Regions from separate parts of the Nocardiopsis sp. RV163 genome, predicted to be linked through region 3. Evidence: riboswitches for the same ligand, from Rfam matches in the RefSeq annotation. Region 3 holds a riboswitch; each other region holds the start of a gene.
What was found. Region 3 has a riboswitch for cobalamin ahead of ABD54_RS18865 (ABC transporter substrate-binding protein). Riboswitches for the same ligand answer to the same signal wherever they lie in the genome.
Positions count from the first base shown of each region.

Region 1 (3,264 bases), on a different contig from region 3:
GGCCACCTGGCGGGCGGTCTCGCCCAGCGGCTGGTCGGTGCGCACGAACGACCAGGCGAGCATGGTGACCGGACCGGTCAGCATCCCCTTGACCGGCTTGTCGGTGAGCGACTGGGCGTAGGTGGTCCACTCGACCGTCATCGGCGCCGGGCGCGAGACGTCGCCGAACAGGATCGGCGGGCGCACGCACCGCGAACCGTAGGACTGCACCCAGCCGTTCTCGGTGGTGGCGTAGCCCTCCAACTGCTCGGCGAAGTACTGGACCATGTCGTTGCGCTCGGGCTCGCCGTGCACGAGCACGTCCAGGCCGATCTCCTCCTGGAGCGCGACGACGCGGTCGATCTCCTCGCGCAGGACGGCCTTGTAGGCGTCCTCGGCCAGTTCCCCCCTGCGGTGCGCGGCGCGGGCGCGGCGCAGCTCGGCGGTCTGGGGGAAGGAACCGATGGTGGTCGTGGTGAGCGGGGTCTCGGCGGGCCTGCCGCGCTCCCGCGGGCGCTCGTAGGCGTCCGGGCCCAGGGCGTCGAGGCGTGCGCGCACGCGCGCGTCGGTGAACGCGGGGGGACGGACGCCGCCGCGTCCGGTGTACTCGGCCTCGGCCCCCTCGGACAGCACGCGGCCGAGCAGGGCCGTCTCCCGGGCCTTCTGCCGGGCGAAGGCCAGGGCGGCGCGCAGCTCGGGGTCCAGGGAGGTCTCGGAGTCCAGGTCCAGGGGCACGTGCAGCAGGGAGCAGGAGGTGCTCACGGTCAGCTCGTCGGTGAGGGCGAGCAGGGTGCCGAGCGCGGCGACGGCGGCCGGGATGTCGGTGCGCCAGACGTTGCGCCCCTCCACCACGCCCGCGACCAGGCGGGTGGCGCCCAGGCCGGAGATCCGCACCAGGTCGTCCACGCCCTCGTCGTCGGTGACCAGGTCCAGGCCGACCGCCTCGACCGCGGACTCCTTGAGGACCCGCAGCGCCGCGGAGCCGATGGAGCCGAAGTAGGTGGACACCAGCAGGGAGGGCCGGTCGGTGACCGCGCCCAGGCGCTGGTAGGCGAACTCCAGGTGGCCGACGGCGGCGCGGCCCTCATCGGTGGCCAGGATCGGCTCGTCCAACTGGACCTCGGTGGCGCCCGCGGCCCGCAGGTCGCCGAGCAGCTGGGCGTAGGCGTCCAGGAGCTGGTCGAGCAGCCGGACGGGTTCCCAGCCCTCGGGGGCGCCGTCGGCGGGCTTGGCCAGCAGCAGGAAGGTGAGCGGGCCGACCAGGACCGGGCGGGTGTGGAAGCCCGCCTCGGCGGCCTCGCGGAACTCGGCGACGGGCTTGTCGCCCACCAGGCGGGGACGGGTGCCGGGCGAGAGCTCGGGGACCAGGTAGTGGTAGTTCGTGTCGAACCACTTGGTCATCTCCAGCGGAGGGGCGCCCTGCTCGCCGCGGGCGAGCGCGAAGTAGCGGCGCAGCTCCTCCTCGCGGTCCGGCGCCGCGGCGGGCGGGGCGAAGCGGGAGGGGACCAGGTCGAACAGGACCGCGGTGTCCAGCACGTGGTCGTAGTAGGAGAACGTGTTGGAGGGGATGTCGTCGACACCGGCCTCGCGCAGTTGGGCGTAGACGCCCAGGCGCAGGCCGGCGGCGACCTCGTCCAGTTCCCGGGCGGTGGTGCGGCCCCTCCAGTGGGACTCGCAGGCGCGCTTGAGCTCGCGGTCGGGGCCGATGCGCGGGTAGCCGTGCACCGTCGAGCGCACGGAGGGGCGTGGTCCGCCCGGGGCCGCGGAAGGCGCGGGGGTCGTGGTCATCAGCTTCTCTCCCTCGTCGAAAGCCGGGTACCGGCCTCGGGGAGGAGAAGAGGGGCGTGCACGCCGACGGACGCGCCGCGGGCGCGCACCGGACCTGCCACCGCCTCCGGCCCTCCCTCGGGGCGCGGGACCACCGGCGCCGCGGGCGCGTCGCCGGGTGGAGGCAGGTCTTCGGACTCGGGGGCGCGGGCGGTGCGGACACCGCTCCTCCTACTGGCCGCCGCTTCCCGGTTTCCGGTCTCGGCGACCGGCACTACCAGTGCCCATGGCGACGTTCGTTCCCCCATACCGCTGCGGGGCAGTCCCGGACTCGCACCGGGTTCCCTCTTGCGACATGGTTCCGCCCCGTTCGTTCCGGGGCGGACCCGGGACGCGGGGGTGGATCATGTACCTTCCACGGCTGCAAGTATAGGGAGGCCCCCTTCGCCCCTGTACCCGGCGTGCGGCCCCATGCGCCCGGCCAGGACGGTGAGAACCCCCGTCCTCAGGTCGGCGTCACACACGAAGTCAAGCGTTGCGCGGGTGAGCCCTCTCTGCTCCCCGCGGACGTTCGTCTGAGCGATGAACGTGGAGATTCCCTCGTGAATAAGCAGTCCCGCCTGGCCATGGCACCGGACCACCCCCTGATCACGGTCGTGGTAGCCCTGGCGTTCCTGGCGGGCATGGTGTTGTTGGCCACCAGCTCCTCCGGGGAGCCCGAGCCCGGGCCGCGGACGCGGGCAGCGCCGCTCTCCGAGAGCGAGCCGCCGCCCCCGGCCTCAGGCGAGCCCGACGGGCTCACCGAGGTGGACCCGGCCGCCGTGTCGGGCGTGGAGGAGGCCGGACTTCCCTACGACGGGGAGATCTCCGTCTCGGTGACCTACCCGGTGATACCCAACGCCGAGCCGCTGGCCGACTTCCTCGAGCGTGAGCTGACCGACGAGGTGCGCGCCTTCGAGGCGGCCAACCCCGGCGCGGTCTCCTTCGAGGCGGGATGGAACCTGACCGCGGCGCGCGACGGCCTGCTGGGGGTCCGCGTGACCCGCGTGGAGACCGACTCCGAGGGGTCCCGGGAGGGTTACACCACCTACTGGTACGACACAGAGACCGCGGCGCACCACCCCTCGGCGGCGCTGGTCGGCGGCCAGGAGCAGTTGGAGGAGCTCAACGGCCTGGTGCGCGGCGCCGTCGGGAGCGGGGAGGGCGGGGAGGGCCCGGCGGACCCCGACGTCATCCACCCGATCGGCTCCCTGTACGACTCGGTGGGCTTCAACCCCGACGGGGACCTGGTCGTGGAGTTCGACGCCGGGCAGGTCGCCCCGGCGCAGGAGGGCCGAACGCGCGCGGTGGTCCCCGCCGGTGAGGTCGAAGGGCTGCTGTCCGAACTGGGCCTGCGCGTGCGCGACGCCGCGACCGTGGGCGTGGACGACTTCTCCATCGCCGCCCCGCCCCGGGCCGACAAGGACGGCCGGGAGGAGGGCGCCGTGCCCGGGCAGGTGCCCGCGGTGGACCCCGGAG
Region 1 is NZ_LEKI01000016.1:1,370-4,633, forward strand. Features, by position in the region: gene metE (5-methyltetrahydropteroyltriglutamate--homocysteine S-methyltransferase) at 1-1,767, opposite strand, end outside; cobalamin riboswitch at 1,933-2,096, opposite strand; gene ABD54_RS05070 (polysaccharide deacetylase family protein) at 2,373-3,264, shown strand, end outside.
Region 1: it holds a riboswitch for cobalamin, as region 3 does, so the genes downstream of both, metE (5-methyltetrahydropteroyltriglutamate--homocysteine S-methyltransferase) here and ABD54_RS18865 (ABC transporter substrate-binding protein) in region 3, are expected to answer to the same signal.

Region 2 (3,264 bases), on a different contig from region 3:
ACTCGATGTACAACTCGGCGTTCTTCGTCTTCTGCGCCTTCTTCTTCGCCTCGGCGCTGGAGAAGTCGGGCGTGCTGCGGGTACTGCTGGAGGGGCTCATCGCCAGGCTGCGGTCCACCGGCAGCCTCATCCTCACCACCCTGCTCTCCGGCTTCACCATCATCAACGGCACATCTAACGCCCTGGTGACGTACTTCCTGGTCAAGGACGTCTACGGCGACGCCTACCGGGCCAGGAACCTGCACCCGGTCAACCTGTCGCGCAGCATGGAGGACTCGGTCACGATCACCGAGGTGCTCATGCCCTGGACGGTGTCGGGGGTCTTCTTCGCCACGACCCTGGGCGTGGCCAACTTCGAGTTCCTGCCGTGGGCGGTGTTCAACTGGGGCGGTTTCCTGTTCTCCGCCCTGATCGCCTTCCTGGCGCCGCTGACCCGGGGCTTCGGCATCCGCCGCCTGGAACCGGAGCAGGAGCGCTCCACGACGTAAGCCCCGCCCGGGGCGGCCACGCGAAAGGGGAGCGGAGCACGTGCCCCGCACGTGCTCCGCTCCCCTCGGACATGAGGGCGGCCGGATCGGCGGCCCCGGCGGGGCGGGGGCTCGCGGCCCTCCCCGTCCGGCCGGGAGGCGCCCGCTCGCAGGAGCCCGTCCGCGGCCGTCCGCGAAGGCGGCACCTACCGGCCCTTCTTCATGTCCTCCTTGCCCTGGCGCAGGCGCCCCTTGGCCATCTCGGCGCGCCCCTCGTTCTTCATGCGGTCGTTTCCGGTGGCCTCGCCGGTGGTCTCCTTGGCCTTGCCCTTGACCATCTCGGCCTGGCTGCGGCCCTTCTCGGTGGCGCTCATGCTCTTCCTCCTTGGGTGGTTCCCGTGAGGAGCGGCGTACTGCTGCGAACCGCCCTTCGCCCGTTCCACTGCCCGAAACAGGAAACCCTAAAATCCCCGCAAAGCCCTCGGAACGTTCCACACCCGCCCCCGCCGCCGACGTAGCGCTCGAACACGGACCGAAAACACGCGCCGCCGCACCCGGAAACCGAGCGCGAACCCCCTTCCGGGCCGCCCCCGGGCGCGGACAGCCGCGCTGGGCAACGGCACGCAGCCGTTGGGGGAAGGCCCCCGGACCTGGCCGGGGAGGGGAACGGTACCCTCGTCGGGCCAGTAGAACTCCACCTCGTGGGGCAGGGAACCCGGTGCGAATCCGGGACTGACGCGCAGCGGTGAGGGTGACGGGCGGGCACGCCCCGGGGACTCGGTTCCCCGGGACAGCCACTGGAGCGCAACGCTCCGGGAAGGCGCTCCGCACCGGTCGACCCCGAGTCCGAAGACCTGCTGGCGCTGGCGGTGACGGGCCGCCAGGTCGACCGAGGACCCCGCGAACGGGTCCCTGACCAGAAGGACGCGCATGTCCCCGATGGGTTCCCCATCCCCATCCCCCACCGTCCGCGCCCGGCGCGACCGCTGCCCGGGCGCCCTGCGGCCCTGGCCCGCCGAGGACGGGCTGCTGGTGCGGCTCCGGCTCGTCGGCGGCAGGCTTCCCGCCCGTTCGCTGCGCGCCCTGGCCGCCGTGGCCCAGGAGTACGGCGACGGCCGGATCCACGTCACCGGCCGGGCCAACGTGCAGTTGCGCGCCCTGCCCGGAGACGGGGAGCGGCTGTCCCCCGAGGCGCTCCGGGCCCTGGAGGGCACAGGCCTGCTGCCCTCGCCCTCCCACGAACTGGTCCGCAACGTCATGGTCTCCCCCCGCACGGGGCTCGGGGTCGGAAGGGCGGACCTGCGGTCCGTGGCCGCCGAGCTGGACGGGCTGCTGTGCGCCGAACCGCGCCGCGCCGCCCTTCCCGGCCGCTTCCTCTTCGCCCTGGACGACGGAAGCGGCGACCTGCTGGAGCGCCCCTGCGACCTGGGGGCGGTCGCCCTCGACGCCCACACCGCCCAGCTCAGGGTCGGGGAGCACTGGGGCCCGCTGACACCGCTGGAGGAGGCCCCGGCCGCGCTCGTGCGCCTCGCCGACCGGTTCCTGGAGCTGCGCGGGGACGGCCCCGACGCCCCCTGGCACGTGGCCGAACTCCCCTCGCCCCTGACCGACCCGGCTCCGCCCGACCCGGGGCTGCCCGAACCCGCGCCGCCGCTGCCGCACGGCCCGCTGCCCGGGATCGGACGCCACGTCCCCGTGCCCGAGGAGGGCCTGGACCGGACCGCCGCCGACGCGCTCGCCGCCGAAGCCGTCGAGGCCGGATCCGGCGAACTCGTCGTCACGCCGTGGCGCGCCGTACTCGTTCCCGGAAGACACGGGATCGTTCCCGGGGAGGCGCGGTGACCTCCCCCAGAAGACCGAACCGGCACTACGAGTACGTCGACGACGGGCCCGCCATCTACGCCGACTCCTTCGCCACCATCCGGCGCGAGGCCCGGCTCGACCACCTGCCCGCCAACGCCGAGCGGCTCGCCGTGCGGATGATCCACGGCACCGGCCAGGTCGACCTCGCCGACGACCTCGTCGTCCACCCCGACCTGGTCCCCGCGGCGCGCGCCGCCCTCCGGGCCGGTGCGCCGATCCTGTGCGACGCGCGCATGGTGGCCTCAGGCGTGACCGCGAGCCGCCTGCCCAGCGACAACGAGGTGCTCTGCCTCCTGGGCGACGAACGGGTGCCCGGCCTGGCCCGGGCGTGGGGCACCACCCGCACGGCCGCCGCGGTGTCGCTGTGGGAGCCGCTGCTCGACGGCGCCGTGGTCGCCGTCGGCAACGCGCCCACCGCCCTGTTCCACCTCCTGGAGATGCTGATCGACGGCGCGCCGCGCCCCGCCGCGATCGTCGGCTGCCCGGTCGGCTTCATCGGCGCCGCCGAGTCCAAGCAGGCGCTGACCGAGCTGCGCGACCGGCACGGCGTCGACGTCCCCTACGTGACCGCGCGTGGCCGCCGTGGGGGTTCGGCGATGACCTGCTCGGCCCTCAACGCACTCGCCAAGGAGGAGGAATGACCGGCCGTTTCCACGGCGTCGGCGTCGGACCGGGCGACCCGGAGCTGGTCACCCTCAAGGCGGCCAGGCTCATCGCCGCGGCCGACGTCGTCGCCTACCACGCGGGTGCGGGCAAGGAGTCCAACGCCCGCCGCATCGCCGACGCCCTGATCCCGGCCGGGGCGGTCGAGGAGCGGTTGACCTATCCGGTGACCACCGGGGCGACCGACCACCCGGGCGGCTACGCGGGGGCGCTGGCCGACTTCTACGAGGAGTCCGCCGCCCGGCTGGCCGCCCACCTGGACGCCGGGCGC
Region 2 is NZ_LEKI01000128.1:4,888-8,151, reverse strand. Features, by position in the region: gene nhaC (Na+/H+ antiporter NhaC) at 1-488, shown strand, start outside; gene ABD54_RS27455 (CsbD family protein) at 674-841, opposite strand; cobalamin riboswitch at 1,176-1,323, shown strand; gene ABD54_RS19920 (nitrite reductase) at 1,398-2,309, shown strand; gene ABD54_RS19915 (precorrin-8X methylmutase) at 2,306-2,971, shown strand; gene ABD54_RS19910 (precorrin-2 C(20)-methyltransferase) at 2,968-3,264, shown strand, end outside.
Region 2: it holds a riboswitch for cobalamin, as region 3 does, so the genes downstream of both, ABD54_RS19920 (nitrite reductase) here and ABD54_RS18865 (ABC transporter substrate-binding protein) in region 3, are expected to answer to the same signal.

Region 3 (3,264 bases):
CCCCGAGGACACCCCGAGCACGAAGGGGTCCGCCAGCGGGTTGCGCAGCAGGGACTGCATGACCGCCCCGCACAGCGCCAGCCCCGCCCCGCACACCGCGGCCAGCAGGGTGCGGGGCATGCGCAGGTCCCACACGATGCCCTCGCGCAGCGGCGACAGACCGCTCTCCCCGAACCCCAGCCGCGCGGCGACCGACCTCCACACCTCGGCCGCGGTGATGTCGGCGGGGCCGATGGCCACCGCGACCGAGACCGACACCGCCAGGAGCACCAGTCCACCGCAGGAGAGCAGCGCCAGACGCGCACCGCTCACCGGCCGAGCCCGAGGCCGCGCAGACCCTCGGCGACCTGCTCGATCCCCTCGACCGTGCGGATCGAGGGGTTCATGGCCTGGCCGCTGAGCAGGACGTAGCGCTCCTCGCGCACGGCGGTGAGGTTGCTCGTGGCGGGGTTGGACTCCAGGAACGCGATCTTGGCGTCGGCGGACTCCGCGGTCTGGGAGTCGCGGGTCAGGTCACCGAGGACGATGACGTCGGGGTCGCGGTCGGCGACGGTCTCCCAGTTGATCTGGGGCCACTCGTCGTGGGTGTCGTCGAAGGCGTTCCGCGCGCCGACCGCGCGGGTGATGGCGCCGGGGGCGCCGCAACAGCCCGCGAGGTAGGGCGACTGGGAGTTGGCGAACCAGTACACGAGGGAGACGCCGGAGGCGTCCAGGTCCGAGGTGGCCGCCGCCACCCGCCCCTCCAGCTCCGCGATCAGCTCCTCCCCGCGCTCCTCGACCCCGAACAGCAGGGCCAGGTCGCGGATCTCGCCGTAGACGGCGTCGAGGGTGAGGGGCTCGCTGCGCGAGCCGTCTCCCCCGCTGTCGTTGTCCTTGCCGGCGGCGCAGTCGGTCGGGGAGACGTAGGCGGGCACGCCCAGCTCCTCGAACTGCTCGCGGGTGGCGACGCCGCCCGTGCCGAGCGTGGAGACGAAGGAGGCGGTCACGAAGTCCGGTTCGGCGTCCAGGACCACCTCGAAGGAGGGGGCGTTGTCGGCCAGGCGGGGAATGCCCCCGTTGGCCTCCTCCAGCCCCTCCATGATCGGATCGGTCCAGGTGGCGGTACCGACGAGGCGGTCCGCCAGCCCCAGGGAGAGCAGGATCTCGGTGCTGCCCTGGTTGAGGGAGACGACGCGCTCGGGCGGGGAGGCGACGGTGACCTCGTGCCCGCAGTTGTCGACCGCGGGGGCGGATCCGGTTCCGGCGGCGGACTCCGCCCCCTCGCCACCGCCGTCCGCGGGAGCGCCGCAGGCGGTCAGGGCCAGGGATGAGGCGAGGAGGAGGGGAAGAGGGTACAGGGCGCGGCGGAGCATGGGCATGCCTTGGAAGTCGGGGCTCGAACGCGGAGCCTGGCACGGGACGCCTCCGCGCACTCGACGCGGAGGGGCCAGCAGGTCTTCGGACTCGGGTTCGCCCGGACGGGGTGCCTTCCCAGGTCGGTGCCGCTTCGACGCCGTGGTCTCCGCGGCCTCCGCCCCAGTGGCGTGAGTACCCCGCCCGTCCCCCTCACCGCTGCGCGTCAGTTCCGGATTCGCACCGGATTCCCTGACCACGTACGTGGTACGACTGGCCCGGGCAGACTATCAAGGCCGCCTCGGCCCTCCGCCGCCGGAAGGCGCACAGGGGCCGCACCCGCGCCACCGCTCCGGCGCCCGCCCTGGTCATCGCGGTTCAGGGGGAGGCGTCGGAGTTCTCAGGCCGCGCCCTCGCCCCGGCCGAAGCGGACACGGGTGGCCCGGAGCGCCGGGCTGCGGGCCCGGTCGCACGGTCCCCGGCCCAAGGACACGGCGGTGTGAGCCGCGCGGCGAGGACCGAGCCGTCGCGCGTTCCCGGGGATAGGCTCGTGACCGGCCGCACACGGCCCCGCAGCACCAGCATCCGGCCGAGAGGGGTTTTTCGGAGATGACCGAGACGACGTTCGACCCGCGCGCACTGCTCGCCCGGAGCAGGCTCGGCGTCCTGGCCACCATCAAGGCCGACGGCCGCCCCCAGCTCTCCCCCGTCCAGCCCTTCTACGACGCCGAGACCGACCTGCTGCACGTCTCCATGACCGAGGGCCGGGCCAAGACCGCGAACCTGCGCCGCGACCCGCGCGCCACCCTGCAGGTCACCAGCGCCGACGGCTGGGCGTGGGCCACCGCCGAGGGCGTGGCCACCCTCACCGGACCCGGCACCGACCCGCACGGCCCCGAGGTCGATTCGCTGGTGGACTACTACCGCCTCGCCGCCGGGGAGCACCCCGACTGGGAGGAGTACCGGTCGGCCATGGTCTCCGACCGCAGGGTGCTCATGACCATGCCCGTCGACCACGTGTACGGCGAGAAGATCCGCTGACCGCACGGACGGGGCGGGGCCGCGGCCTCCCGCCGCACCCCCGCCCCGCGTGCGCGGCCCCGGGTTCCGCTTTTCAACCGGGCCTCAGCTCGGAGGGGTCCGTTCGGGCGCCCACAGGGTTCTGGAGGTGCCGGAGGCGGGTTCGCGAGGAACCGGCGAACCCGCCGTAGGCGCCGAAGGCCCCTGTTCTCCGGGCGCCCGAACACGGACCGAAGCGGAGGTCCAAAAAAACACTGCCTAACGCTTCATGCCGTGCTCGATCGCCTCGATGATGCGCGGCCGCATCTCGGCGGCGCTGATGATCGCGTCCACCGAACCCACCTCGACCGCGCGCTGGATGCTGTGCACCCGGTCGAACTCCGCGGCGACCTCGCCGAGCTTCTCCGCCCGCACCGAGGACTGCGTCTCCGCCAACCGCGCGTTGAGCGCGGCCCGCTCGACGCCGCTGGCCGCCGACACCTGCTCCTGGAGCCCCGTCACCCTCGGGTCGCTCGCGGTACGCGTGTTGACCTCACCGGCGAACACCACGGCCGCGGCCGGGGCCCCGCCCAGCACCGAGGCGAACGACCCCTCCAACGCGAGCACCGTCATGTTCGGGTTGAGCGCTTTGGAGAACACCACGAACGCGCCGCCGTGGTACCGCGAGATCACGCAGAACACGATCGGACCGTCGAAGTTGACGATCGCCCGCCCGATCTCGGCCCCGTACTCCAACTGGAGCTTGCGCAGCGACTCCGGCGAGCCGTCGAACCCCGACAGGTTCGCCAGCACCACCAGCGGCCGGTTGCCCGACGCCGCGTTGATCGCCCTCGCCACCTTCTTGGACGAACGCGGGAACAGCGTGCCCGCGGTGTAGGTGTCGGGCCCGTCGGTGGGCGGGAAGCCGTGCCG
Region 3 is NZ_LEKI01000116.1:6,765-10,028, reverse strand. Features, by position in the region: gene ABD54_RS18870 (iron ABC transporter permease) at 1-312, opposite strand, end outside; gene ABD54_RS18865 (ABC transporter substrate-binding protein) at 309-1,352, opposite strand; cobalamin riboswitch at 1,411-1,625, opposite strand; gene ABD54_RS18860 (PPOX class F420-dependent oxidoreductase) at 1,942-2,373, shown strand; gene ABD54_RS18855 (carboxyl transferase domain-containing protein) at 2,611-3,264, opposite strand, start outside.